2 regions of the Paenibacillus sp. F411 genome follow, and region 1 is predicted to be linked to the other one. Evidence: riboswitches for the same ligand, from Rfam matches in the RefSeq annotation. Region 1 holds a riboswitch; the other holds the start of a gene.

Evidence for each region. A riboswitch is a leader RNA that binds a small molecule or an ion and turns the genes downstream of it on or off. The one in region 1 is predicted to bind FMN.
Region 2: linked by a shared signal. The riboswitch ahead of ribD (bifunctional diaminohydroxyphosphoribosylaminopyrimidine deaminase/5-amino-6-(5-phosphoribosylamino)uracil reductase RibD) and the one ahead of JJQ72_RS08815 (DMT family transporter) in region 1 are both predicted to bind FMN.

The regions. Positions count from the first base shown of each region.
Region 1 is NZ_JAGFIP010000006.1:140,502-155,207, reverse strand. Features, by position in the region: gene JJQ72_RS20465 (hypothetical protein) at 1-170, shown strand, start outside; gene JJQ72_RS20460 (RNA polymerase sigma factor) at 172-450, shown strand; gene aroC (chorismate synthase) at 544-1,599, opposite strand; gene JJQ72_RS08850 (LysR family transcriptional regulator) at 1,709-2,608, shown strand; gene JJQ72_RS08845 (TetR/AcrR family transcriptional regulator) at 2,686-3,267, opposite strand; gene JJQ72_RS08840 (DMT family transporter) at 3,260-4,222, opposite strand; gene JJQ72_RS08835 (Crp/Fnr family transcriptional regulator) at 4,446-5,153, shown strand; gene trxA (thioredoxin) at 5,279-5,584, shown strand; gene JJQ72_RS08825 (DsrE family protein) at 5,613-5,966, shown strand; gene JJQ72_RS08820 (thioredoxin family protein) at 6,060-6,386, shown strand; FMN riboswitch at 6,555-6,714, shown strand; gene JJQ72_RS08815 (DMT family transporter) at 6,856-7,863, shown strand; gene JJQ72_RS08810 (GGDEF domain-containing protein) at 8,052-9,254, shown strand; gene JJQ72_RS08805 (DUF4385 domain-containing protein) at 9,439-9,924, shown strand; gene JJQ72_RS08800 (ABC transporter ATP-binding protein) at 10,159-11,928, shown strand; gene JJQ72_RS08795 (ABC transporter ATP-binding protein) at 11,909-13,765, shown strand; gene JJQ72_RS08790 (YbbN family protein) at 13,844-14,173, shown strand; gene JJQ72_RS08785 (glycosyltransferase family 61 protein) at 14,255-14,706, shown strand, end outside.
Region 2 is NZ_JAGFIP010000013.1:44,478-59,183, reverse strand. Features, by position in the region: gene JJQ72_RS13950 (spore germination protein) at 1-1,150, shown strand, start outside; gene lysA (diaminopimelate decarboxylase) at 1,265-2,596, shown strand; gene JJQ72_RS13940 (peptidylprolyl isomerase) at 2,768-3,202, shown strand; FMN riboswitch at 3,358-3,527, shown strand; gene ribD (bifunctional diaminohydroxyphosphoribosylaminopyrimidine deaminase/5-amino-6-(5-phosphoribosylamino)uracil reductase RibD) at 3,806-4,951, shown strand; gene ribE (riboflavin synthase) at 4,955-5,623, shown strand; gene JJQ72_RS13925 (bifunctional 3,4-dihydroxy-2-butanone-4-phosphate synthase/GTP cyclohydrolase II) at 5,658-6,899, shown strand; gene ribH (6,7-dimethyl-8-ribityllumazine synthase) at 6,988-7,455, shown strand; gene JJQ72_RS13915 (segregation and condensation protein A) at 7,524-8,315, shown strand; gene scpB (SMC-Scp complex subunit ScpB) at 8,284-8,889, shown strand; gene JJQ72_RS13905 (DUF2953 domain-containing protein) at 9,012-9,707, shown strand; gene ytfJ (GerW family sporulation protein) at 9,837-10,304, shown strand; gene JJQ72_RS13895 (D-alanyl-D-alanine carboxypeptidase family protein) at 10,917-12,035, shown strand; gene JJQ72_RS13890 (nucleoside recognition domain-containing protein) at 12,067-12,711, shown strand; gene JJQ72_RS13885 (spore maturation protein) at 12,717-13,238, shown strand; gene JJQ72_RS13880 (peptidoglycan recognition protein family protein) at 13,334-13,681, shown strand; gene JJQ72_RS13875 (pseudouridine synthase) at 13,703-14,473, shown strand; gene JJQ72_RS13870 (redoxin domain-containing protein) at 14,590-14,706, shown strand, end outside.

The sequences.
Region 1 (14,706 bases):
GGGAGGCGTGGAAGTATGGACAAGAGCAGCAGAGGGATACGAAACAGATCAGCAAATACACTGAAATCACACGGGAATACAGAAACATTTCAAAAAAACTCAGATTCTTGCTCCGGTCTTTGTTCAACCCCCGCCAGGGAATCAAGAAACGGAAAGCGGGCAGGATGTAGTGTGGAATTGCTGAAGAACATCAATTTAAATGCGCAAGAGGATGACGTGCTGTCTGCCATCCTGTCTTTGCCGTCAACGATGAGCCAGCCTATGTATTTATACTATTATGAAGGCTTCAGCACCCAGGATATCGCCAAAGTATTGCAAATTCCAATCGTTAACGTCCGAAACCGAATGAGCCGGGCCCGGAAAAAAATTATGCAGAGCCTGGGAGCGCAGCATGGGGGATTTGTGGACGGGAGGCGCAAAAGGCATCAGCCGGAGTGTGAAATGCTGTAACCTTTCGAAGCTAGGCAGGACCGACCTGCCTACAATACAAAACGGCTCTGCGAGATCACCATGATCTCGCAGAGCCGTCTCTCTAGTTACAGCTTAGTACAGCAGAGCCGCCTGGCGCTTCAGATGATCCTCAATGACCATGCAGGCCATTGCCTCGATCACAGGCACGACACGGGGACAGATGCACGGGTCATGACGGCCGATCGTTCTGATCTCGCGGTCATTGCCTTGAGTGTCTACCGTCTGCTGGGACAGAGAGATCGAAGAGGTCGGCTTCACCGCAACGCGAAACACGATTTCCTGTCCTGTGCTGATGCCGCCGATGATACCGCCGGCATGATTGGTTTGAAAGCCGGAGTTATCCATCTGGTCATTATGCTCGCTGCCACGCATGGAAGCGGCCTGAAAGCCTGTGCCGAATTCGATGCCCTTGATGGCGCCGACCGACAGCATCGCCTTGGCCAGCTCAGCATCCAGCTTGTCAAAGACCGGCTCGCCAAGGCCTGCCGGAACACCAGTGATGCGGCATTCCACGATACCGCCGCAGCTATCGCCTTCCTCAGCGAGCTTCTCGATCTTGCGGACCATGAGCTCGGCTGCGGCCGGGTCACACGCGCGAACCGGATTGCTCTCGATCGCAGCTGGATCAAAGGTTTCGCATTTAATGTCCCCTACCTGGGTGGTATACGCCAGCACACCAACGCCTTTCAGCTCCAGCAGCTTGCGGGCTACGGCACCTGCGGCTACACGCCCTGCTGTTTCACGGCCTGAGGCTCTGCCGCTGCCGCGGTAGTCGCGAATCCCGTATTTTTTCTCATAGGTCCAGTCGGCATGTCCGGGTCTGTACATATTCTTGATATCATCATAGCTGGACGGCCGCATATCCGTATTGTTCAACAAAATGCACAGCGGTGTACCTGTAGTCTTGCCTTCGAAGATCCCGGATACGATCCGGATCTTGTCATATTCCTTACGGGGGGTGGTCACTGAGGACTGACCCGGTCTTCTCCGGTCCATCTGTACCTGAATGTAAGACTCGTCGAGCTCCACGCCCGGCGTAACGCCTTCTACAATAACTCCGACAGAATCACCATGGGATTCGCCGAAGGTGGTCATCTTGAATCGCTCTCCAAATGTACTGCCTGCCATAACCATGCCTCCATGTTCTTGAAGTTTCTCTTTTCTTAGTATAACGGTATACTTGAAATAAATGAAATTGTTATTATTGAGCTTTGTCATAGAGAGGGTTGATGACAGAATGCTGAAGACCAGCATGGAAGGGTATCGGGTGTTCTTGGCGGCGGCAGAGTCGCTTAATTTAACCAAAGCGGCCGAGCAGCTGCATCTGACGCAGCCCTCGGTGAGTTATGCCATCAAGCAGCTGGAGACATCGCTCGGAGTGAAGCTGTTTGAGCGATTGTCCAAAGGGGTACGGCTGACGCCGGAGGGAGAAGTGCTGTACATCCGGGTGCAAAAAAGTTTCGCAGAGCTGGAGTCCGCCGAGAAGGAGCTCTTAAAGCTGCGGGAATATAAAGAAGGCCAGCTGCGCATCGGAGCCAATGGAGCGATGATTAAAGAGCTGCTCATTCCGCTGCTGGACAGCTTCCACAATCATTACCCCGGCATCCGCATTCAGCTGGTGCAGGAAAGTACAGGAGCAGTTGTGCAAAAATTGAAGGACGGAACGCTGGATTTGGGCTTTGTCCATCTGCCGGTAAAGGATGAGGAGATCACCAGCTGGAGCTATGAGACATTGCCTTATTGTGTCGTCGTGGGCGAGAGCTTTCGGAGATGGGCGGGGGGAGGGGAGCCGCTGTCTGCCGCAAGGCTTGCGGAGCTGCCGCTGCTGCTGTTGTCCTCTGGCAGCTCCACCCGTTCTTTTATTGAGGGATGGTTTCTATCGCAGGGCGTAGAAATTCAAGGGGATTTCGAATTGAACAGCCTGGATATGCTGGCTGAGTTCGCAGAGCGGGGCTACGGAGCGGCCTTTCTGCCAAGAAGCTTCGCCGAGAAACGCATTCAGCAGGGCAAGCTGCTCATGCTGAACACCGCTCTGCCGCTGCCGGACCGCGAGATCGGCATCGCTGTCCGCAAGGGGGGAGCGCGGTCTCTGGCCGCCAGCGCATTTATGAAGCATCTGGAGACTGTGAAGGAATAAAAGATGGATCCTCAGATGCTCACTGTCAGCGCAACCGCGATCAAGTGGGTGAGCTTATAAGCTCTTGACCTGTCCGTTTAGGAATTACTCCTCCCCCGGACAATCCCGGCCGCGGTTTCCTTCACGGACTCCACACCGCTTGAGAACAGCTTCATGGAATAGGTAACCATCAAGCCCTCGTGCAGCATGAGCAGCTGCTCTGCGGCTGCCGCGGGTTCAGCGTGATCTGTCTTCTCCAGCAGGTCACCAAACAGCTCCTTCAGCCATTTTTTTTCTTCTATTATAACTGCACGTCCCGGATGCAGCTCATCCAGCTCGGCCAAGGCATTGATAAAGGCACATCCCCGCTGGTTCTGTGAATGGAGCCAGCTCTCCAGCGCATCGAACACGGCCAGGATCTTATCAATGGGCTGCCCTTGCTCTACGGCGTCCAGATAGGGTATCAGATGCTCCTTCCACTTGCGGTCACGCTCCTTCAAATAAGCAACGATCAGCTGGTCCTTGGAGCCAAATCGGTCGTACAGGGTTTTCTTGGTTACGCCAGCCTCGCTCGCGATGCTCTCGACACCCACGGCATGAATGCCTCGCCAGTAGAACAGTCGGGATGCGGTATCGAGGATTTTTTGGGCGGCGGGAGTCAAAGAGGTATTGTTATTCATGTCGCTCACTCTCCATTTCATTCACATGGGTGATGTGTCTGTTTTGTCGCTTTCGCGGACTGCCAATGGCGGTGACACTCCATACACAGATTAACATTCCTGCTACGGTAAGGATACCGATCTTGTCTCCAAACATCAGAAACGACCACAGCATAGTTACGGGAGGGGTCAGGTAGAGCAGGCTGCTCACCCGGGTCACACTTCCAGCTTTTAGATTCAGCCAGTAAAAGCCGTAGCCTCCCACGGTCGAGAAGCCGGCGAGCCAGGCAGCCGCCAGCCAGAAATCAGCCGACACTGGCGGAGACGCCTGTCCGGAGGCAGCACCCATCCACGAGAACAGCACGGCGCTGATGACGGTCTGGATGAACAGGGTATCTGCCAGTCTGACAGTGGAAGGTCGTGCTTTCTCGTACAGCGTCGCGCCCACGAGACTGATCATAGCCAGGAAGGATAACACATAGGCCCACAGCGGAGCCTCGGAACGCACGCCAAGATCCTCGAATACCACGAGCAGCACCCCAAGCAGTCCAAGCGCCAGTCCGCCCCATTGCTTCAAGGAGGTGGGCTCCTTCAAAACAGGGCCGACCAGCGCAGCCGCTGCAATGGGCTGAAGGATAGTAATGAGATTGGACGTACCGGCAGATACGCCCATTTCAATGGATAGAAATACACAATACAAATACGCTCCTTGGGCAAACAGGCCGAGCAGGCCTTGCGTAATGACCGTTCGGAGCGTTAGCCTCGTTCGATGCCGCCAGCCCCACCATGCACCCAGCACAACAGCCGCTATAATAAACCGCCACATCAAGATCGTCATGGAACCAGCTTCATCCGTACCCAATCTCGCTCCGATAAACCCGGAGCTCCACATGATGACAAAGCCTGCCGCCAGCCATAAAGGGGATTTTAGCAGCTTCAGCCATATAGCTTGTGCAGCTCTTGAGAGCATAATCATAGTAAGCCTCCTCTAGTTATAAACCGATCGGTATAATGTTTACATGTAACCATACCGGTTGGTATACTGTCAAGGCGTGATGAAGTGTCCGCTGGATTGGACGTCTGTATTTCCGAAAGAGCATGAAGCTGGAATTTCCGCTTTTGTCATCCCGTGTTTTATAATATATTGGATCTTAAGAGGCTTGGCAGCTTGAAATCCACGAAACAAGAGGAGGCGGGAGATGGATAACAAGTTATGGTATTTATCAAAGGTCAGCATTTTTGAGGCGCTGGCTGAGCAGGATTTGCAGGAGCTGGACCAGATCGCGCCGATGACTCATTTTGATGCGCTGCCTAAGGGCACATTGATCCAGACGCCGGATACGAACCGCGACGGACTGTTTTTCATTAAGCAGGGCAAGCTTCGGCTTTACAAGATCAGCCTCGAAGGCAAGCAGTTCACGGCAGGCATTCTGGGCAAGGGCAATATGTTTGGCGAGATCGACACCTTTTCGTTCGGAACCGGCGGCATTTATATAGAAACATTGGAAGAGACGATGATCTGTTCTATTCCACGCGAGCAGTTTGAGGCCTTCTTATCCAAAAGGCCGGAGCTGGCTATGAAGCTGCTGGCTGAATTCAGCACCCTCCTTCGGGAGCGGGATGAGATGCTGGAGAAGCTGGCATTTGGCGATTTGCGGGAACGGGTGCTGCACCTGCTTCTGAAGCTGTCCGAGAAGTTCGGCATCGGCAAGGAAGACCCGGTCAAAATCGATCTCGCCCTGACGCACCAGGAGATCGCGAATATGATCGGCGCCACGCGCGAGGCTGTCACGGTTGTGCTGAATGAGCTGGTTAGGGACGGCATGCTGGAGACGGGCCGCAAGAGCATTGCGGTATATCAAGCGGCGTCAAGAAGCTGTCTGGAGCTAGGCTGCAAAAGCAAATAAGCATGCGACATCCGGAGAAACCTATAACTTTTTATAGGTTTCTTTTCTTTTGTAAGTTACATTACAGAACTAGGGAGAGGAGATGGTCTACAATGAGTTCAACTTACAGAAAAGGAGTGAACAACATGGGAGCCGTTACTTTAACGCAATCCACGTTTCAAGAGCAAATTGATCAGGGGGTCACACTGGTTGACTTCTGGGCACCTTGGTGCGGACCGTGCAAAATCCAGATTCCGATCATCGAGGAGCTGTCCACGGAGCTGGATCAGGCTACCATTGCGAAGGTGAATGTCGATCAGGAGCCGGAGCTTGCGTCCAAATACGAAATTATGAGTATTCCGACACTGCTTCTTTTTAAAGATGGAGAGCTTGTGGATAAAATGGTTGGTCTTCAAAGCAAAGAAGTGTTGAAGAACAAATTAAATATATAATCTTACCCCCAAAAGGAGAGGCTGCAGAATGAAAAAGTTTGCGATTATTGTTCACTCGTCAGAGAATGAGCTGGGCCGTGCGCTTCACGCTCTGCTGTATGCTATGGAGCTGAATGAGGCGGGCCATGAGGTCAAGGTTATTTTTGACGGAGCAGGTACTGTGTGGGTGAAGAAATTTGAGGATCCGGCAAGTGACTACAATCCGGTCTACAATGCCGTGAAGAACCAGGGTCTGATCGCAGGCGTCTGCGAATACTGCTCGAACGCATTTGGCGTAAATGAGGATGTGAAGCAGTCCGGTCTGGCCTCCATGGGAGAGCGCGACGGACATCCAAGCATCGCCGAGCTGGTTGCTGCCGACTACCAGATCATCACCCTTTAATCCGGCGCACCGCTGCCGGGTATGATATAATACATCTCATGTGCCGAGACCGGCCGGAGAGGTTAGACGATGAGCTGAAGGAGGATGCAGAGCATGGATCGAATTCAAAGCAAGCAGCAATATGAGGATCTGATTAACCGCGAAGGGCTGACGGTCATTAAATATGACGCCACCTGGTGTCCGGATTGCAAGACGCTGGACAAATTTATGCCTGACATCGTAAGCAAGCATCCCGACAAGGAGTTTTATGCCCTGGATGTGGAGCAGCTGGAGGATGTGGCGAGCCATAATGAAGTGCGCGGCATTCCAAGCCTGCTCGTGTATCAAAATGGCGTGAAGCTGGCACATCTGCACAGCAAGTATGCCAAGACGCCGAATCAGATTTCAGAGTATTTGGAGACACTGGAGTCCAAGAACTGAATCTGGTCATGAAATAGCAGCCCCGGTCTGAGAAAGCCGGGGCTGCTTCCTTAACGAATGGCGGGAAAACAGCGAAAGTGCATTTTAAACATACAAAAGTATAGTAACTTATTATAAACTGGTGTATAATCAGATGATATAGATGACATTACAAATATAAATTTGAATATGGATCTTCGGGGTAGGGTGAAATTCCTGACCGGCGGTGATGGCATGAATCTCTTAAGGCATTCATGCATAAGCCCGCGACTCGCTGTATGGTTTATACAGCGACTGACCTGGTGGAATTCCAGGGCCGACGGTAAAGTCCGGATGGGAGAAGATCAATCACAGGTGTGCTGCGCGGTTTTTTGAACGGCGTGAGCAGGCTTGTTTGGTCAGCCCCCGAGCTCTCGATTCCAGGATGGAATGGACAGCCGGGGGCTTTCTTGCGGTAAGACTCCGTATTCGAGGATAGGAGAAGTCAATGATGGCACGTGCAGGCACAAGCTCCAATCTCCATGCAGATGGAAGGAATTACTCTCGGCTTCACGCAGGAGGCGGCTTCTGGCTCGTCGCTCTGGGAGCCGCGCTCTGGGGGATTAACCCCCTGTTTCGGGTGACGTTATTGAACTACATGACCTCGGCGCAGATTGTGATGCTGGAGCATCTGCTCATCTCGCTGATCGCGGTGCCCATTCTCTGGCGTAACCGGGCAGAGCTGCTCTCTTTGAGCTGGAAGCATGCGGGGGCGCTATTGTTCATTTCTTGGGGCGGCTCGGCGCTCGCCACCATTCTGTTTACGGCGGGGTTGTCGAGCGGCAATCTGAATGCTGTGCTGCTGCTGCAAAAGCTTCAGCCGCTGTTTGCTATCATTCTCGCCAGCCTGCTGCTGAAGGAGCGGCTGCCGCGCCATTTTGGCTGGCTGCTGGGCATTGCGCTTGCTGGAACCTATATGCTGACCTTCGGCCTGTCGTTTCCGGGAGGGAACTGGGGACAATATCTTCAGGCCGGGAGCCTGATGTCTCTGGGAGCCGCTGCTCTGTGGGGCGGCTCCACGGTCATGGGGCGGATGATGGTCGGCAAGATCAAATACGAAACCGTAACCTCGCTCAGGTTCGTGCTGGCGCTTCCACTGCTTTCCATGATCTCCTGGAGCGAGGGCGCAGCCTGGAATCTTCCGGCAGCCGGAACGGCGGAAGGTACAGCTGTCATGCTGAATCTGGCGGGTCAAGCGCTGCTGCCGGGACTGCTGAGCCTGATGATCTATTACAAGGGCCTGACGACAACGAAAGCGTCCGCTGCGACCCTTGCCGAGCTGAGCTTTCCTATGGTCGGTGTACTGATCAACTGGATGGTCTTCCAGGAAACAATCACGCTTGCACAAACGCTGGGCTTCGTGCTCATCTGGCTAAGTCTGTATCTGCGCTCCAGGCAGTCGAATCACGCTGCGGCAGCCGAGCAGCAGCCGTCACCCTATAGGCAGGCCAGCGCCTGAACAGCATCCTAAAGGGCTGTGACCTTGCCAATCTTAACAAGACTGCATCTGCAAGATTTCAGATCTGTGTCCTGCAGTCTTTTTTTGTCGATTTTCATTGAAAAAAATGTAATTTAAAAGAGGAATTGGCGCTGCAGCTATCGAATTTAATCGAAAGACTGAATCTCGTAATGACTGGATTGATGCATATGAATCTGAATCTGGATATGAACACTGTATTCATCTGCCTCGTCACAGGGCATGTGTTTACCATATTGTTAATTTGGGCATACCGCCGGGGGCATGACAGGGACCGGGCGGTTAATGCTTTTTATGCGGCAAAGATGCTGCAGGCAGGCGGATGGATGCTCGCCATGTTTCGCAATGAAGCCCCTGACCTCCTGACGGTATATGCGGCTAACACGCTGTTGTTCATGGCAGCTGCATGCGAGGCAGCAGCGCTGCTGCGGCTGGTGGATGCCTTTGACCGACGTACCCGGGCCATGTATATCATGCTGACCGCCGGGTGCCTGATACTGTTTTATTCGGTTGCACTGGGGACGGGCATGGAGAAATACCGGATCGTTGCTGCCTCCTTCGGGCTGTCCCTGTACTTTATACTGCCAGCAGTCAAGATGCTGCGCCGCGCTCGTGCTTCTCTCTTAATGAAGATCACCGCCTTCACGAGCATCCTGATCGCAGGAGGAACCTTCGTAAGGGGCATTGTGGCTTGGACAACAGATGGGCCGACGTCACTGTATGAGCCGAATGTGTTCCAGCCGCTCGCCTTCCTGCTTCTGTTTCTGCTCTTATTTATGGGTAACACCAGCTTTGTGCTGTTGTCCAAGGAGCGAGCCGATGCCGAGCTGCTGCGGCTGGCCAGCTATGATGATCTGACCGGTGTGCGCAACCGCAGAACCTTCATTACCGAAGCGCGTCTGGCGCTGGAGCAGTGCCGCAGGAAAGGGGCACCGGTTTCCTTTATGCTTATGGATGTAGATGAGTTCAAGGACATTAACGACACCTATGGCCATGATATGGGCGATCGGGTGCTGCAGGAGTATGCCGGTCTGGTTCAGGCAGCACTGGAGCCGGGAGATCTGCTGGGACGCTATGGCGGTGATGAGTTCGCGGTGCTGCTGCCCTTTGCCGACGAGCGAGCCTCTGATGTGGTAGCCGAGGCGATCCGGCAGGCAGCCGAGGATTCCCGGCATGGTTCTGGAATTCCGTTTGCGCTCAGTATCGGAGTGGTCACGGTGCATATGAAGGATAGGATGTCTATCGACAAGCTGTACAAGCTGAGCGATATTGCACTTTATGAGGCGAAGCAGGCCGGCCGGAACCGGGTCATGCGGACCCTCCCGGACGTACATGGCAAGGGAGATGGCATTGCGGCGGAAGCGGCAGGGTAGGGGCAGCAGCAGACTAACGGCAAGGCGGTGCAGAGAGATTCTGGCCGTCTTTTTTATATATGCTGAGATCTGCCGGCTCTCCGCCCGGATAACGAGAAGCCGCGGCACATGCCGGTGCTCCTCGTTATTCGGGCGGCTTTTTCGGGTAAAGATAAGGTACAACAATCCCGAAGGAGTGAGGAAGATGAAGGAATTTGATTACTCCCTGGATTACAAGCAGCTGGACCTTCGTCAGCAGCCGGAGCTGTACACGGTCGGACGGGGAGAGCAGGGGGTCCTGCTCGTCGAGCCGTACAAGGGTGAGATTTTGCCCCACTGGCGGTTCAAGACCCCGGAAATCGCAAGTCAATCCTCGGAAAAGATATACGAAATGTTTCTGAATTATAAAGATGAAGGCGATTTCGTCGGTATGGATATGGCCAGAAAATTTCTGCAGATGGGCTATACAAGGGCCCGCAGATACACGAACCATAAAGGCGGACGGAAATATTCCAAGGAGGACGGGGCCATTCTGCCTTACCAGAACGACAAGATCAAGGCAGAAGCGGCGGCGATTTTCAAAAAGAAATGGTTTGAAGCAAAGAGTGATCCTGATTATATCAGGATGAAGGAGGAGCACCGGGACCGGTATGAGCAGGAGGAGAAGCGGGAGAAGCAGAAGCAGCATTAAGGATGCCGAAGCGGCGTAGGACATATGGAGCATTCCGGAGCAGCTGAAGAAGTTTGGAGCGGCAAACATCCGCAGGCTGAAATACGTTATAATAGACATATCATCTACAAGCGGGGCTCCTGCTCATCGGCAGGGAGCCCGGTTTTGTGCGGAAGTGGAGAAGCAGTCAGTTGATATCATCGGAGCCTTCCCAATACATAGCAACAGAAGGACTCTCGCGGCGGAGGAATGGACATGGGTATCGTTTTTACGTTTTTGAACAAGTATCGGGTGGCTGCCCTGGCGGCACTGCTCATGATGATCATCGAGCTTGCCGTCGAGCTGTCGCAGCCGCTGATCATCTCCAAGATCATTGATGAAGGCATTCAGGAGAAGAATTTGACCGTTGTCTGGACTTGGCTGGCGGTGCTGGCGTCAACCGCGGTAATCGCGTTTGCTGCCGGTATCGCGAGCTCTTTTTTCGCCGCACATGCAAGTCAGGGGCTGGGGTATGACATGCGTGACAGGCTGTACGACAAGGTGCAGTCTTTCTCGTACGCAGTGTTTAACAAGTTCGCCACCTCCTCCCTGATCACCCGGCTGACCGGCGATGTGACACAGATTCAGGATACGGTGTTCATGGGACTGCGGTTTATGACCCGCGTTCCGCTCGTCGTCTCGGGAAGCATTATTATGGCGCTGGTCATTGATGTTCAGCTCGGATTGTGGCTGGCGCTGACGGTGCCGATGCTATCGATCTTTATCGCCTGGGTGATGAAGAAAGCTGCGGTTTCCTTCAGGCGGGTTCAGCAGCGTCTGGATGCCGTGAACGGCGTCATTCAGGAGAATCTGACCGGCATTCGGCTCATCCGCGTCTTCGTGCGCATGGGACATGAAATCCGCCGGTTCGCCTCCTCTTCAGAGCAGCTGATGCAGCGCACCGTATCCACACTGCGCATGACTGAACGGACAATGCCGTTCATTCTGATCGTGATGAATACCGCAATTATCGCGGTGCTCTGGTTCGGGCGGCGTGACATTACGACTGGCAATGCGTCCATCGGGGAGGTCGTCGCCGTGCTCAATTACTCTCTCCGCTGTATCGGGGCGATGTCGATGCTGTCAGGGCTGGTAATGGTACTATCCCGGGCAAGAGCCTCCGCGCTCCGGATTCAGGAAGTACTGGAGACAGAGGATGCTTCCTTGGAGGGTTCTGGGAAGCAAGATGGGGTCCGCGCTGGATTGTCCAAGCAGCCTGATATTCCGGTTATTGCGGGCGACGTTGAATTCAATCACGTAGGCTTCAGCTACCCGGGCAGCGATATTACGGTGCTGGAGGAGATCTCTTTCCGCGCGGCACCGGGGGAGCGGATTGCGATTATGGGAGCTACCGGAGCCGGCAAATCCTCGCTCGTCCAGCTCATTCCGCAGCTCTATCAGGAGCATAAGGGCACGGTGCTAATTGACGGACAGGCAGCCCATAGCTACGCGCCGGACAGCCTTCGCGCCAGCATTGGCTATGTGCCGCAGGAGGTGCTGTTATTTTCCGGTACCGTGAGAGATAATATCGCCTGGGGACGTCAGGATGCCAGCCTGGAGGACATTATGGAGGCGGCGAAGCAGGCCCAGATTCATGAGACGATTCTTCGCCTGCCGAAGAGATATGACACGATGCTGGGACAGCGGGGCGTGAACCTCTCCGGCGGTCAGAAGCAGCGCTTGTCGATTGCCCGGGCACTGGTCCGCAAGCCGGCGATTCTCATCCTGGATGACAGTACCAGTGCGCTGGATGTCAAGACAGAGTCGGCGCTGCTGCAAGCGCTGAAGGAGATTTCGTGCACGACCTTTTTAATTACGCAAAAAATCAGCTCTACCGTGTCGGCAGACCAGATTCTGCTGCTGGATGAAGGGCGCCTGATCGCCTGCGGCGAGCATGAAGAGCTGATGAACGATTCTGCACTGTACCGCCGAATCTATGAATCCCAGCATGAGGAGGAAACCGCGCATGTTCAGAGCCTTCATTGAACCATTCCGTCAGCCGAGACCCCGGTTTGAGCTGGGGGAGGGCAAAGGCATATTCACGGGGAAGAACAAGGTCCGCACCCGTAACTGGCAGGGGACGCTGAAGCGGATCTGGTCTTATCTGGCGAAGCGGAAGGGCAAGCTTGCCGTTGTATTGCTCATGGTGCTGCTCAGCTCCGGCTTAGGGCTACTAGGCCCATTTCTGCTCGGTACCGCGGTCGATCAATTTCTGGAATCGGCGGGCAGCGCCAGCAGCGCGGATGACTGGACCTGGATCTATTTTCTGATCGGGCTGGGCGTCGTGTTTATCCTGCAGGCGATCACGACCTGGCTGCATAACATCTGGATGATCGGCATCGCCCAGGAGACGGTATACCGCATGCGAACCGATCTGTTCACCCATCTGCACCGGCTGCCCATTCCGTTCTATGGCAAGCGGCAGCAGGGAGAAATTATGAGCCGCCTGACCAATGATATCGAGAATGTGAGCTCTACCCTAAATAGCTCCGCGATCCAGATCTTCTCCAGTGTACTGACGCTGGCGGGTACGGTTACGGTGATGCTGTGGCTCAGTCCGTTGCTGACACTGCTCACCTTTACGGTCGTGCCGCTCATGGCAGCCGGGCTTCGCTGGATTACCCGGCGCACCGGGCCGCTGTTCAAGGAGCGGCAGCGCAACCTGGGCGAGCTGAACGGCTACATTGAAGAAACCTTGTCCGGCCAACGCGTCATCAAGGCGTTCTCGCAAGAGAAGCGGGTGCTGCGGGAGTTCCGGGAGCGCAATACGAAGATTCGCATGTCCGGCTTCTGGGCACAGACGATTTCCGGCTTTATTCCGAAGCTGATGAACGGCTTGAACAATTTAAGCTTCGCCATCGTAGCCGGCATCGGCGGAATTATGGCTATCAAGGGCTATATTACGATCGGCGTGATTGTCATATTCGAAAGCTATGCCAGACAGTTTACCCGGCCGCTGAATGATTTGGCGAACCAGTGGAATACCCTCTTGTCCGCAATGGCAGGCGCAGAGCGCGTGTTCGAGGTGCTGGATGAAGAGGTGGAGTCCAGGGATGAGGGCCAGGCGGTGAAGCTGGAGCGGGTAGAAGGCAGCGTCTCCTTCCAGAACGTGTCCTTCTCCTATGAAGAAGACGGCGATACGCTGGATGGAATTACGTTTGAGGCGAAGCCTGGGGAGATGATTGCACTGGTCGGGCCGACAGGCGCGGGAAAGACGACGCTGATCCAGCTCTTGTCCCGATTTTATGATCCGAATCAGGGACAGATTTTACTGGATGGACGGGATCTGTCGACCATTCAGCGCGAGAGCCTGCGATCTCATATGGCATTCGTGCTCCAGGATTCCTTCCTGTTCGAAGGGACGATTCGGGAAAATATCCGCTACGGGCGGCTTCAGGCCACCGACGAAGAGGTGGAGGAGGCGGCCAAGCTGGCCAATGCGCATTCCTTTATCATGCGGATGAATGACGGCTATGACAAGGTGCTGAAGCATGGTGGCAGCGGCATCAGTCAGGGACAGAAGCAGCTGCTGGCGATCGCCCGCGCGATCCTGGCGAACCCGTCCATCCTGGTGCTGGATGAAGCGACGAGCAGTATTGATACCGTGACCGAGATCAAGATTCAGGAAGGGCTGCAGCGCCTGATGAAGGGCCGGACCAGCTTTGTCATTGCACACCGGCTGAATACGATCCGCCAAGCAGACCGGATTCTGGTGCTTCAGGACGGTCGTTTGCTGGAACAGGGCTGTCATGAGGAGCTGCTGGAGCAAAAAGGATTTTATAGTGAGCTGGTCCACAGCCAGCTCAAGAAAACAGCCAACTAAACAAGGGGCAGCCTGTCAGCCCATCCGTCAAGGGGTGGAGGTGTAAGGCTGCCCTTATGTATAAAGGAGACTTGCCTGATGAAGGAGCTATTTACACTGGAAGACATTCACACCACACTTGCCAGCCAGCCGCTGGTGGTGCTCGTGCTCAAGACGCAGCATTGCGGGGTTTGCGAGGCCGTGCAGAGCAAGGTAGCTGCAATGCTGGAGCCGCGGGAGCATATTACCGGCATCTACGCCTATATGGAGCATGCTCCGGAGGTCGCGTCCGCCTTTATGGCGCTGACTTCCCCGGTCGTTCTGGTGTTTTATGAAGGAAAAGAAGTATACCGTGCTGCCCGCTTTGTGCGGATGGAGGAGCTGGAGGGGGCGCTGAACCGTTACGAAGAGGTGATGAAGCTGCCGTAAAACATAGGTTTTTGTAAGAAGGGTCAACAAAGTAGTTTTATTTCACTCCCGGTACCCATACACATAAGGGAACGTGCCTGCGTGCACCTGAAAGCAACAATGTCTGAGCTGGGGGTGACTCACATCACTGTTCGCAGACGCAATCCCAGATGGTTTGTCTCAACGACCCGGGCCTATCTTCATGCTGCCTACCGCACCAGACGGTCAAGGCCGATCTATCGTGAGCTGAGCTTCGCGGAGGACGATTCATCATCCTTTGCAGCCGTGCTGCCCTATGGACGGATTTGCAAAGACGGTATGCTTGTGCTGACAAAGCGCTTCCAGCTGCTGCAGGATATTTCCTTTACCTTTCAGGGAGAGCATCTGAAGCCGGTTCGAAGAATACAGATGCTGCAGCAATGGAGAGAGAAGCCCGCAAGGTTTCTCGGGAGAACGGCGGCTTATCTGTGCTCCGCCTCTCCCGGCAACTATTTTCACTGGATGCTTGATGTGCTGCCCCGGCTTTACTTGCTGGAGCAGAGCGGCATTCCAGT
Region 2 (14,706 bases), on a different contig from region 1:
CGAGAACCGGGCGATTATCCTGGATACCCGCAGCTATCCGTCGCGTAGTCCGGCAGAGCCGGAGGTGGAGCGTGTCGTCCGCGGAGCGCGCGACGGCTTCACCGAAACCCTGCTCACGAACATCAACCTGATCCGCAGGCGGGTGCGTGACCCGGGACTGAACTGTGAGATTATGAAGGTCGGACGGCGGACACAGACGGATGTTGCCATTGTTTTTGTGGATGATATCGTCGATCAGGTTCAGGTGGAAGCCATCCGCGACAAGATTAACAAGCTGGACCTGGAAGGACTTCCGCTGGCGGACAAGCAGCTGGAGGAGGCCATCGTCAACCGCGGCTGGCATCCCTATCCGCTCGTCAGATACTCGGAAAGACCCGATGTAGTCGCCTCTCATTTGCTGGAGGGACGGGTCGTGGTTATGGTGGATACATCGCCCAGCGTGATGATCATGCCGACCACGTTCTTTGATTTATGTCAGCATGCCGAAGAGAACCGGCAGACGCCGTTTATGGGAACGTATTTGCGCTGGATTCGCTTTGGCGGAATACTGGCCTCCATGTTTCTGCTCCCGCTTTGGATGCTGCTGGTCGTCCATCCCGAGCTCAAGCCGCCTTTTCTCGAGATTCTCGGTCCGCAGGAGAATGCAAAGCTGCCGATCATTATGCAGTTTCTGATCATTGAGTTTGGTGTGGATCTGCTGCGGCTGGCCGCGGTGCATACACCGACGCCGCTGGCCTCAGCCATGGGCCTGATTGCTGCCATCCTGATTGGAGACATTGCGGTCAAAACCGGATTCTTCGTCAATGAGGTTATTCTGTATATGGCTGTGGCCGCGATCGGAATGTTTGCGACACCGAGCTATGAGCTGGGGCTTGCCAACCGTGCTGTCCGTTTGGTGCTGCTGATTGCGGTGGCGCTGTTCGGTGTAAAGGGCTTTGTCGCGGGGACGACGCTGCTCATTGTGCTGTTGACTACACATCGCTCGTATAACTCCTCCTACCTGTGGCCGTTTATTCCTTTTAGTGCAAAGGCTATGGGCGAGGTATTGCTCCGCAAGCCGCTGCTGTATTCCAGAAAACGCCCGTCCATCAACAAAACGAGGGACAACAGCAAGATGGGTCCTGAGATGAAGCCGGGCAATCAAACTTAATCAATACAAACGTTCTGTGTAATAATCCATTTCTTTTTGAGGGTCTTGTCTGCTATACTGTGTAGAATTACTCGATTACCCATTTTTAAAATATTGATCGGAGGAATTGCAGGCATGTTTCTACACGGTACTAGCACAATCAATGAGAATGGACATCTTGAAATCGGGGGCTGTGACACTTCAGAGCTGAAAGCCCAGTATGGCACCCCTCTTTATATTGTGGATGAGCAAGCGGTCAGAGACCGGGCAAGAGAATATATCGAAGCTTTTAAGGCGTCCGGCTTGAAATTCCAGGTGGCATATGCCAGCAAGGCGTTCTGCGTTATGGCGATGTGCCGTCTGGCAGAAGAGGAAGGCATGTCCCTGGATGTTGTATCCGACGGCGAGCTGTACACAGCGCTGCAGGCGGGCTTCCCAGCAGAGCGTATTCACTTCCATGGCAACAACAAGACGATCGAAGAGATCGAGATGGCGCTGGACGCCAAGATCGGCTGCTTTGTTGTCGACAATGAGGTGGAGCTGCACATGCTTCAGGCGATTGCCGCTGAGAAGCAGGTTCAGGTTAAAATTTTGCTGCGCGTAACCCCAGGCGTTGAGGCTCACACGCATGAATATATCTCGACCGGCCAGACAGACTCCAAGTTCGGCTTTGATATTGGTAACGGCTCTGCCTTCACGGCTGTGAAGCTGGCTTCGCAGCAAGACAATCTGGAGCTGCTGGGGCTGCATTCCCATATCGGCTCCCAGATTTTTGAGGTGGAAGGTTTCCAGATGGCAGTTCAGCGTGTGGCTGAATTTGCGGCTTCGGTAAAGGAACAGCTGGGCGTAACCTTTACTGTCGTCAACCTGGGCGGCGGCTTCGGTATCCGCTACGTGGAAGGCGATACTCCGTTGCAGGTGTCCCAATATGTGAAGGCCATTACTGATGCGGTGAAGAATCACTTTGCAGGTATCGCCGAAGAGCTGCCTGAAATCTGGGTCGAGCCAGGCCGCAGTATCGTAGGCGACGCAGGTACAACACTGTACACGGTTGGCACGAGCAAGGACATTCCAGGGGTTCGGAAATATGTAGCCGTAGACGGCGGCATGACAGACAACCCGCGTCCGGCTCTGTACGAATCCCGTTATGAAGCCATTCTCGCGAACCGCGCGAACGACAAGGTGGAAGAGACGGTATCCATCGCCGGTAAATGCTGTGAGAGTGGAGATATGCTGATCTGGGATCTGGATCTGCCGAAGGTGGAGTCCGGTGATCTGCTGGCTGTAGCCTGCACAGGTGCTTATAACTATTCCATGGCCAGCAACTACAACCGGATCCGTAAGCCGGCGGTCGTATTCGTGAAGGACGGCCAAAGTGATCTTGTGGTCCGCCGCGAAAGCCTGGAGGACATCGTTCACCTGGACGTGGTGCCTGAGCGCATCAGCAAGGAAAGTGTCCTGAAGTAATTAGCATAACCAATGCATTTCTGGGATGAAGGAGGCCCCTAAGGCGCAGGCCAAGCCGGGCCTCCTTTCCTTTGGGAGAATTATACGATACAATGGACAACGTGAGTCTTTGAGAGCAGTGCTGAGGCCGCTTGATGAGCGGCTATCATACCGTAAAGGGACGTGATTGGAATGAAAAAAGGAACCATCGAACTCGAAAACGGCGGCATGGTGGAAATTGATTTTCTGCCGGAGGAAGCGCCAAACACAGTAGCAAATTTTGAGAAGCTGGCGAACAGCGGCTTTTATAACGGACTGAGCTTTCACCGTGTAATTCCGGGCTTTGTGGCTCAAGGCGGCTGCCCTGTAGGCAACGGCACGGGCGGTCCTGGCTACACCATTAACTGTGAAACAGCTACCAACACTACGAAGCATGAGACGGGTGTACTGTCCATGGCACACGCGGGACGCAACACCGGCGGCAGCCAGTTCTTCATCGTCTATTCCCCGCAGCCTCACCTGGACGGCGTGCACACTGTTTTTGGTAAAGTAACCAGCGGTATGGAGCATGTTAACAATGTGAAGCCTGGCGACAAGATGAAGGAAGTCAAGGTTTGGGAAGCGTAGAAACAATTAGCAAGGAAGCAGCCCTCTCAGGCAGTATGTGTCTGAGAGGGCTTTTTTTGGGCTGATCCTTGCTAAGCGCTTTTCGCCTCATTGTTGCTTTATTAATTTTAAATATGGTAACATGACTTCATAGGTTGCAAAGTATAGCTGAATATCATATCCTTCGGGGCAGGGTGAAATTCCCTACCGGCGGTGATGGACGGAGAGTGCACGCTGTGCAGATGTCTCTTCGAACTCAGTCCGTGACCCGTCTCTACTTCGTAGAGCCGGTGGACCTGGTGCAAATCCGGGACCGACAGTATAGTCTGGATGGGAGAAGGAGAAGAGCGCATAGCACTTTATTTGTGCTGTGCCTCACTGAGAAATCATTGCTTTCCTGTGTGTCAAATTTCACAAAGATAACGATACAAGACTTGCCGGAGGGCATGATTGCCTTTCTCTGCTTTTCTTTGCGTTGCTTTGAGCTGTTTGTCACCGGAATGATTTTTGGTGTACTCCCATTAAACATGCCCTGATCTGGATAAACCCCAGACTCAGGGCTTTTTGTATTCTTAAAGGTTCATTTTGTAACAGCTAGATCATTTCAAAGTGGGTGAGTGGGCAATGCAAGTGATGAACGATGAATACTATATGGCTCTTGCCCTGGATTTGGCAGACAAAGCGCAGGGACAGACCGGAATCAACCCTGTCGTGGGCTGTGTTGTCGTGAATCAAGGCCGGCTGGCTGGTGTAGGTACTCATCTGGAGCGAGGAACGCCTCATGCCGAGGTGCATGCGCTCAATATGGCAGGGGAGCTTGCTGCAGGCAGTACGGTCTACGTTACACTGGAGCCGTGCAGCCATTATGGCAAGACGCCGCCCTGCAGTGAACGTCTGATTGCCGAAGGTGTTTCCCGCGTGGTGATTGCGATGCAGGATCCGAATCCTCAGGTTGCAGGACGAGGAATCCAAATGCTTCAGGCAGCAGGGATTCAGGTGGAGACGGGCGTCCTGGAGGCGCGCGCTGTGAGCTTGAATGAGGCTTTTATCAAATATATTACGACCGGTATGCCTTATGTTACCTTAAAGACAGCGAGCACCCTGGACGGCAAGATCGCTTCCAAGACCGGCGACAGCAAATGGATCTCAAATGCTGCATCCCGGACCAGAGTGCATACGCTAAGGCACCGGCATCAAGGAATTATGGTGGGCGTATCCACCGTGATTGCCGACAATCCGCAGCTGACCACCCGTCTGCCCGTGCCAGGTATTCATCCTATTCGGATTGTGGTGGACTCGAAGCTGCGAATTCCTATGGACAGCAAGCTGCTGCAGGATGGAATCTCACAAGTGCTGATTCTGACAACCGAGCAGAGTGATGAGGACAAAGCCAAGGCCCTGCAAGAGCTGGGGGCCGAGATTATCTACTGCGGAGCGGGACCGCGTGTCGATATGACATCAGCAATGAAGCAGCTGGGACAGCGAGAAATAGCCTCTATTCTGCTGGAGGGCGGGGGCACGCTGAACGGCTCGATGCTGGAGGAGGAGCTGGTAGACCGGATCATTCTGTTTATTGCTCCCAAAATTGCGGGAGGCCTGGGAGCACCCTCCAGCTTCATGTTCGGAGGCGTCGAGCAGATGAGCGAGGCGGTCGTCCTGGAGGATTTAAGCATGGAGCAGCTGGAGGATAATATTATGATTTCCGGCAAGCCGGTGTGGAGAAGGGAACTCCTTGACGGACAGGAAAAAAACAGCGATAAGGAGGGTTGATCCATGTTTACAGGCCTTATTGAGGAGATTGGAGAAATGCGGCGCATTGGCCGGAACGGTGAGGCTATGGTGCTTGCTATATCGGCTTCCCGGATTATGGATGATCTGAAGCTCGGCGACAGTGTCGCCGTAAATGGCGTCTGTCTGACAGCGACCTCCATAGAGAACGGGTTATTTACAGTGGATGTTATGCCGCAGACTTACCGCCATACGAATCTGCGAGTGCTGCAGGCCGGCAGTAAAGTGAACCTGGAGCGGGCAATGGCTGCGGGAAGCCGTTTCGGCGGACATATTGTTCAGGGTCATGTGGACGGCACGGGTGTAATCTCCCGGGTGAAGCCGGATCAGAATGCGGTAATGTATGAAATCGTTCCTCAGGATCGGGATATGTTCAGATATATTATTCCACAGGGCTCCGTAACCCTGGACGGAATCAGTCTTACGGTGGTGGATACGACCGAGAGCAGCTTTACGGTATCCATTATTCCCCATACGCTTGAGGAGACGGTGCTGGCTTTAAAGAAGGGCGGAGATTCCGTCAATATTGAGAATGACATTCTGGGCAAATACGTAGATCACCTGCTTCATTACGGATCTCGTACATCAGGTCATCACAAAAGCAAATCTAGCTCTGTCAGCATGGATTATTTGGCGGAACACGGATTCGCATGAGATACAAAAGCACACAAGAAGGAGGAGGGTTGACATGCAAGAGCCGTTTCAGTTCCACTCCATTGCCGAAGCGATGGAGGATTTGATGAATGGTAAGGTCGTCATCGTCGTCGATGATGAAGACCGGGAGAATGAAGGGGATTTTGTAGCGCTGGCAGAAAAAGCGACACCTGAGGTCATCAATTTCATGATTCGCGAAGGCCGGGGCTTGGTCTGTATGCCCATGACGGCGGAGCGGGCCCAGGAGCTGGACCTTAAACCGATGGTGGCGCAGAATACAGATTTTCACGGTACGGCCTTCACGGTTTCCATCGATCATGTTCAGACGACGACCGGGATTTCAGCCATGGAGCGCTCCATGACGGTACAAGGTATCATGGATCCCACAGCCGGACCTTTCCATTTTCGCCGGCCGGGGCATATGTTTCCACTGATTGCGAAGCAGGGCGGGGTGCTGCGCCGCGCGGGGCATACTGAGGCCGCTGTCGACTTGGCCCGGATGTGCGGGTCCTACCCGGCAGGCGTTATTTGTGAGATTATCAAGGAAGATGGAAGTATGGCGAGGCTGCCTGATCTGGTCGAAATCGCCCGTAAATTTGACCTGAAGCTGATCAGCATCAAGGATATGATCCAGTATCGCAATGCAACCGAGAAGCTAGTGAATCGAGAGGTTTCAGTACGCATGCCGACAGATTATGGTGTGTTTCAGGCCGTAGCTTACAGTAATGACGTGGATCATAAAGAGCATGTAGCTCTCGTGAAGGGCGAGATTGACGGAGAGAAGCCGGTTCTGGTCCGGGTGCACTCCGAATGTCTCACAGGGGATGTGTTTCACTCCCACCGCTGTGACTGCGGTCCGCAGTTTGAAGCTGCACTCCGGCAGATCCATGAAGCGGGCAATGGCGTGCTGCTGTATATGCGGCAGGAGGGCCGGGGCATCGGCTTGATTAATAAGCTGAAGGCCTACAAGCTGCAGGAGGAAGGGCTGGACACCGTCGATGCCAATCTCAAGCTGGGCTTTCCCGCTGATTTGCGCGATTACGGCATTGGCGCACAGATCCTGAAGGATTTAGGGATTCGCCAGATCCGACTGCTGACCAACAATCCCCGCAAAATTAAAGGCCTGGAGGGCTATGGGCTGGAGGTCGTGGAGCGGGTCCCGATTCAGATGCCGGAGAATGAGGATAACACCAGTTATCTTCATACGAAGCAGATGAAGCTGGGTCATATGCTGATCTTTGATGATATTGAGCAGAATGAGGACCAGAACCGCTGATCCACGACAGAACCGCAATTGTGAAAGCACCAGCTGATGTTTACTCTTTTAATTCATATAAAATTCATATAAAGAAAGGTTGATATTCATGGCAAATGTATTTGAAGGAAATCTCGTCTCCGAGGGACTGCGTTACGGCATCGTGGTTGGGCGCTTTAATGAATTTATTACGAGCAAGCTGCTGGGCGGTGCGCTGGATGCACTGAAGCGCCACGGTGTGAAGGAGGAAGAAACAGATGTGGCTTGGGTACCGGGAGCCTTTGAAATTCCTCTGATCGCCCAAAAAATGGCGGAAAGCGGCAAATACGATGCCATCATTACGCTTGGGACGGTCATTCGCGGCTCTACTACACACTATGATTACGTGTGCAACGAGGTAGCCAAGGGAGTTTCCGCGATCAACCTGAAGACCGGCGTACCGACCATTTTCGGTGTTGTAACGACAGAGAACATCGAGCAGGCCATTGAGCGGGCAGGCACGAAGGCCGGGAACAAGGGCTGGGATTCTGCAATGGCCGCAATTGAAATGGCGAACTTGACGAAACAGCTAAAATAGTGCTTATTTAATGTAGTGCTCTTTTACAGGGCACTGCATTTTATTTTTTTGTGGCGGGAGGATGGATTGTGACCGTATTGTACAAGCTGGAGACCTTCGAAGGACCGCTGGATCTGCTGCTGCATTTGATTGATCAAGCGGAAATCGATATCCAGAATATCCCCGTCAGTGAGATCACGGAACAGTACATGACGTATCTGCAGAGCATGAAGGAGCTGGAGCTGGAAATTACGAGTGAATTTTTGGTGATGGCTGCCACACTGCTGTCGATCAAGAGCAAAATGCTGCTGCCCAAGCCGCCGGTCATCGAAATGGATGACTTTGATATGGACATGGAGGATGATTTTGATCCCCGTGCAGAGCTGGTGCAGCGGCTGATTGAATATCGAAAGTATAAGGGCATTGCCCAGCATCTGCACGAGAAGGAATGGGAGCGCAGTCTGATTTATTCCAAAGAGCCGGAGGATCTGTCGCCGTATATGCCGATCGCCGAGGAGAATCCCGTCCAGGGGCTGCATGCCTCGGATCTGATTGCTGCCTTTCAGCGAGCCTTGAGCAAGGCAGTTAAGCGCACCTCCTATGCCCGCATCCAGCGGGATGAAATCTCGGTCAAGGACCGGATTCGGGAAGTAGTAAACGTTCTTGCATCTCAAGGGCCGGGAGGCCGGGTTCTGTTCTCCAGGCTGCTCCATGAGGACATGGTGCGCCATGAGATTGTGGTTACGTTTCTGGCGATACTGGAACTAATGAAGATGAAGCAGATTTTCGCTTTTCAGGAGAAGCTGTTTGATGACATCGTGATGGAGTGGAGAGGGGAAGTCAAGTTTGATGGATTTACCGAAGCTGAAATCACTTATTGAAGGCCTTTTGTTTCTCTCGGGAGAAGAAGGGCTGTCCGTGAAGCAGCTGGCCGAAATTACCGAGCAGTCGGCAAAACGGATTACCGATGCGCTGGAAGAGCTGAAGGCGGATTGCGAAGCGGGAGGGCGAGGCCTTCAAATTGTACGGATTGCAGGCAGCTACAAGCTGGCGACGCGGGCAGAGCATGCCGAGTATTTCGAGCGGCTGGCATATTCGCCTTCCAGATCCTCGTTATCTCAGGCCGCACTCGAGACTCTGGCAATTGTGGCCTACCGGCAGCCCATTACCCGAGTGGAGATCGAAGAGATCCGCGGGGTTAAGGCAGAGCGAGCCATCCAGACCTTGTCCAACAAGGGTCTAATCGTTGAAGTGGGGCGCGCAGAGGCCATCGGCCGACCGATCCTGTATGGAACGACCAAGGCTTTTCTTGATTATTTTGGCCTGGGCAGCATTCAGGATTTGCCGGAGCCTTCACAGTTTGAGGGCGATGGCGACAGCCTGGAAGAGGAAACCCAAATGCTGTTTGACAAGCTGGATGAGCAGCAGCTTACTTTGGATGACGTCAATTCATAATGTGGACTACCTAGAGCCCGGGCTTCCCGGGCTTTTTGACATGCCGTATGATTTCTTTCGTAATTGCCATACTAACCCAGAGAAAAGACAGGCAGTAAGAATCTGGTGCTGGAGGGCATGATATGAATGCATGGGTTGTTGGTGGCTTAATTGTAGGAGGATTGCTGCTGGTGTGTGCCTGCCTTGTGCTGGGTTCGACCGTAAAGCTGGGGATTCGGATCAAGCTGGCAGCCCGTCAGTACTCCATGGTCATTCATATTCATTCTTTATACGGCTTATTCAAGAAGACGCTGGAGCTGCCTCTGCATTCCTTCAAAGAGGAAGTGGTAGAGGAGCAGCAGCCACCTTCACGCTTCTTCGGGAAATGGATCGATCCGTCGGGTAAATCCGATCCCGATGCACGCTCCCTTCTGGCCTTTCAGGATATGAAGAAGCTGCTTCAGGCTACGGACGGGTTCAAGACATGGATGCTGAGGTCGGTTCGGATCTTCAACGTGTCTTCCGTGTTCTGGTCTACAAGCCTTGCCCTCGATGATGCAGCCCAAACGGCCACCGCTTCAGGAGCTCTGTGGGGAATTAAGCATATGATCCTTGGCTGGCTGTCGTATCATGTGAAGCTGCATGGCAAGCCGGAGCTGTTTATTATTCCGGATTTTAACGGGCCGCCGCAGCTGTCAAGTGCTCTGGATGTTGATCTGCGCGTAAAGGTATATGCCCTGGTGAAGGCGGGGCTTGCGCTGTGGATTCGGGTGTGGAGAGTGGAAGGCGGACTTCGGACCTGGAAAAGCACCCTGCAGCGAGAGCTGGATCAAGCTTGAGGCCATGAAACATCGGCATCGTCCTTGAGCCGGCAGGAATCGGCATTACATAGTCTGTTTGCTTTAGGGGATGATAAACAGCAGGACCTACTTAAGGCTATATCAAAACAGCGTAAAGGAGTAATGATCATGTCCGATCACCCGATTCAAGGCTTGATGCAGACCGCGATGGAAAATATTAAAGCAATGGTCGATGTGAACACCATTGTCGGAGATCCAGTCAATACACCGGACGGTACGGTAATTCTTCCGATCAGCAAGGTTGCCTTCGGCTTCGCTGCAGGCGGCAGTGATTATAATTCCAGTTCCGACGGTTCACCGAACGGCGGGACACAGAACGGCGGAAAGGCGACACTGCCTTTTGGCGGCGGCAGCGGCGGCGGCGTATCGATCCGGCCGATTGCGTTTCTCGTAGTCGGCAAGGATGGCGTTCACATCGTTCCGCTGGACAACCAGACGCATCTGTTCGAGCGTATTATTGACTCGACGCCTTACCTGCTGGAGCAGATTCAGTCCATGTTCCAAAGCAGCAATCAGGGGAATGAAACCGCGAAGGATGCTTCTGGTTCCCAGAACGGTAACGGCCATTCCCATTAAGCCGAGCCCAGCTACAGCGAAGGGGCTGTCCCCGAAGTAATTTTTTGAATGACGAGACAGTTCTCTTTATGAAAAATTAGGCCAGTAATGAAGAAATGGCGATGTTGGGGAGGTTATCCCTGCATCGCCATTTCTGATTTTTGGTCTATTGCCGCCTTCTTGAGCAACAAGGGGATTGGATGGAATGTCGTCTTCTAAATCCATGTAGAGATAAAGCTGATCCATGCACGAAGCAGCGGAGAGGACGAAACGATTCCGGACCCGCGGCAGCGGTCGCCTTTGCCCCCGAATTTCTTCCTTGCTAGAATCATTCAAAGAAATTTGGGGGCAGCAGCGAGGGGAGGAACGATAGGTACGCGGAGCAGCTCGCAACAACAAACGAGGCCATCCCGCAAGACCCTAGATCTTTTGGGATAGCCTCTTTTTTGTGTTTGGTGAGCATAAGGACATACCTGCAGCCTGTCCCGCATATACTTGTACAACATATCACTTTAGCGGAGGATTCCCATGAAAATAAAACGTAACTTGCAGCTTAGACTGGCTTCCACATGGCTTCTCGGAATGCTGCTCCTGCTCGGACCTGCAGGCTTGCCTTTCCCGTTCAGTCTGGCTATGACTGTGCATGCCGAGCGTGTAGAGCAGCAACTCGCAATGCCATCTCCACCGGGTAATTACGCGGAATCGGCAGCACTGATTGACGTCAGCTCCGGCAGGCTGCTGTACAGTAAAGAAGGCAACAAAAGGATGCGTGTCGCCAGTCTGACCAAAATCATGACGGCAATCGTCGCGATTGAGCATGGAGATTTGAAATCCCAGGTGAAGGTGAGCAAGAATGCTTTCGGCAAAGAAGGCTCCTCATTATTTCTAAAGCTTGGTGAGGAGATGCTGCTGGAGCATATGCTGTACGGGTTAATGCTGAGGTCAGGCAATGATGCAGCTACGGCTATCGCAGAGCATGTCGGCGGCTCAGAGGAGGGCTTTGTGCTGCTTATGAACGAGAAGGCGGCTGAGCTGGGGATGACGGGGTCCCATTTTATGAATCCACATGGACTCGACCATGATGAGCATTATTCAACGGCTAACGATATGGCCAAGCTTACGGCTTACGCGCTGCACAATCCGGATTTCGCCGAGATCGTCAAGACCGAGGTCAAGAAGGCGCCTAACCCGAATGAGAGCTGGGATTATAAATGGAGCAACAAAAATAAAATGCTGCATCTGTATGAAGGTGCTGACGGCGTCAAGACCGGCTATACGAAAAAAGCATTACGCTGCCTTGTCAGCTCGGCCACGAGAAACGGACAGCAGCTGGCCGTTGTCACCCTTAATGATGGGAACGACTGGAATGATCACGGCAAGCTGCTGGATTACGGCTTTGAGCATTTTCAGCTGCATCAGCTGATTCAGGAGGGCCAAGCGGTTCAAGGACAGCCGCTGAAAGCCGGGAACCGCTTTGCCTATGCACTGCTGCCGGCAGAGCAGGCGCTTGTCAAGAACAAGCTCGTCCTGCACAAAGCGGTGGAGCCGGATCTGTCGTTCGGGAGGAGAGGGTATATCGAGCTGTCGCTGCATGGTGAAGTGATCGGACGGGTGCCGGTGTATGAAGAAGGCAGCTTGATTCCAAAAGAGCAGCAGAATGAGGAGCATGCACGCGAAACCTGGCACCAAACAGAGAAGCAAGGCTTCTTAAGGTCTGCAGGGATTGTGCTCCGCAAGTTCTTGGGAGATTAAAGAAGGATCATGTCCGAAAGGGGGAACTAGGATGATAAATGTCATCTGGATGGGAATGATCTTGATCGGATTTATCTTTTCCGCCGTGAACGGGAACATCGAGGACGTTACCAAAGCCGTCTTCGATGGAGCTCAGACTGGCGTAACCGTATCCTTCGGCTTGATCAGTATTATGGTGTTTTGGCTGGGATTAATGAGGCTGGCAGAGGATTCGGGCCTCCTGGCGAAGATCGCCCGGTTAATGGGACCGGTAGTAAGGTATTTATTTCCTGACATCCCGAAAAATCATCCAGCCTTCGGCTACATTCTATCTAATATGAGCGCAAATCTGTTTGGCCTCGGCAATGCGGCAACACCAATGGGAATCAAGGCCATGCAGGAGCTGCAGAAGCTGAATCCGGACAAGGAGCAGGCCTCCCCGGCTATGTGCACCTTGCTGGCATTGAACACCGCGAGCATCACCTTGATTCCGACGACGCTAATCGCGATAAGGATGAATTATCATTCCGCTAACCCCGCTGAAATTGTGGGCACGACGCTGATGGCGACAGCGGTCGCTACGCTGGCGGCAATTATGGCTGACCGCTGGTGCAGGCATCGGCTCATCTCACAATCGAAAAAGAAAAAGCCTCCGGCCTGGCCTCATACCCCGAAAGAGGGTGACGCCCCGTGCTAGAGCTGATGTATCTCATCTCTGTCTGGATGATTCCGGTCGTGATTGCCTTTATCCCATTGTTCGCTTTCGCCCGCAGGGTACCGGTCTATGAAACCTTCGTGGATGGTGCCAAGGACGGCTTCTCGACCGCCATATCCATCATCCCGCATCTTGTCGGTATGATGGTGGCCATTAGTGTGTTCCGCGCTTCCGGCGCGCTGGAGGCCATGACCTCCTGGATGGGCCCGTTTCTGCTGGGTCTTGGCGTACCGCCGGAAATCATGCCATTGGGTCTGCTTCGCCCGCTGACCGGAACGGGCTCCCTGGCCTATACGACCGAGCTGATCCATGTCTACGGGCCGGACTCCATCATCGGCCGGATTGCCTCCACCATTCAGGGCAGCACGGATACAACGCTATATGTACTCACTGTATATTTTGGCGCGGTCGGGATCCGAAAGGGCCGGTATGCCTTGAAGGTCGGCTTGTTCTCGGACATCATCGGATTTATTGCTGCCATCTTTTTTTGCCTGCTTGTCTTCGGATAAGGAGGCTTTTTAATTACTTCATAGTGACAGGTATCCATACGCCCTGACCCTCTGTCTCATATACTGTGGCAAGTCAGAGGAAATGGAGGGCTCCTATGAATTTCGAAGGCTTTATTATCCACCACACGGCTTGTACGGAACGAGATCATCAGGAGGAGGCTTGGGATTTTATGATTTTGAGGGATGGGTCGGTAAAAGCTGCCCCGTCACTTCGGCACCCCGAATATATTCATATCTGTCTGGAGGGTGACTTTAATCTGGAATATAGCTTAATGGATTTCTACCAAAAAAGGCAGCTGTTTCAAGCCAGCAAAATCATTATTGAGCTGTCCCGGCGCTATGAGATTTCTCCGTTATATTTATTTCCGCACCACGACACCTGTCCCGGTATCAATTTCCCATGGAATGCGCTTGTGATTTATCCCGCAGGTGGGTATCATTAGGGATGAGGTGACCTAACAAACATGGAGAGATTACAAAAAATCATGGCACAGGCCGGGATAGCCTCCAGGCGTAAGTGTGAAGAGCTTATTCTGGGCGGCAAGGTGCAGGTGAACGGTGAGACCGTGACAGCACTCGGCACGAAAGCAGACCCGGATCAGGACGAAATTACGGTATCCGGAAAGCCGATCAAGAATGAGAAGAAAGTCTATGTCATGCTGAATAAACCGAAAGGCGTTATTACCAGCGCTTCCGATCCGGAAGGCCGTAAGATCGTATCGGATTATTTGAAGGGCGTGCGTGAGCGCGTCTATCCGATCGGACGGCTGGACTATGATACGGAAGGGCTTTTGCTGCTTACGAATGACGGCGAATTTGCGAACTTGCTGAGCCATCCGAAGTATCATGTTCCGAAGACTTATCTGGCAACGGTTAAGGGAGTTCCCCACGGGGAGGGGCTGGACAAGCTTCGTCAGGGTATTATGCTGGAGGACGGCATGACCTCGCCGGCAGAAGTGGAATACAAGGATGTCGATCCTGACAACAAGCAGGCCGTCATTTCCATTACGATTCATGAGGGACGTAACCGACAGGTCCGCCGGATGTTCGAGGCGATCAACCATCCGGTAATCCGGCTAAAGCGTATCTCTTATGGAGATTTGCTGCTGCAAAATTTAAAGCGGGGCATCTATCGCCACCTGACACCAGATGAGATTAACAGGCTGGTTCAGATGGCAATGTCCGCCAAAAACAGCAAGCCTGAGGGGAAACGACCTCCACGGCGCAGAACCTGACACATAATTTTCAAATTGGCTTCCTGTTTTATTGACAATCTTCGTTATAATGTTCATAGGATGTTCACACCTTATGGAGTTCATGATGAAGGTTGTCATAGAAAGGATGCTGCAGCATGACAGGTAACACGAAAAAATGGGTACAAGTTTTCATCCTGCTGGCAATCGTCCTGCTGGGTGTTTATGCTGTAACGACCGTCGTTACAGGAAAGAATAGTGCCCCCAAGGCTGGG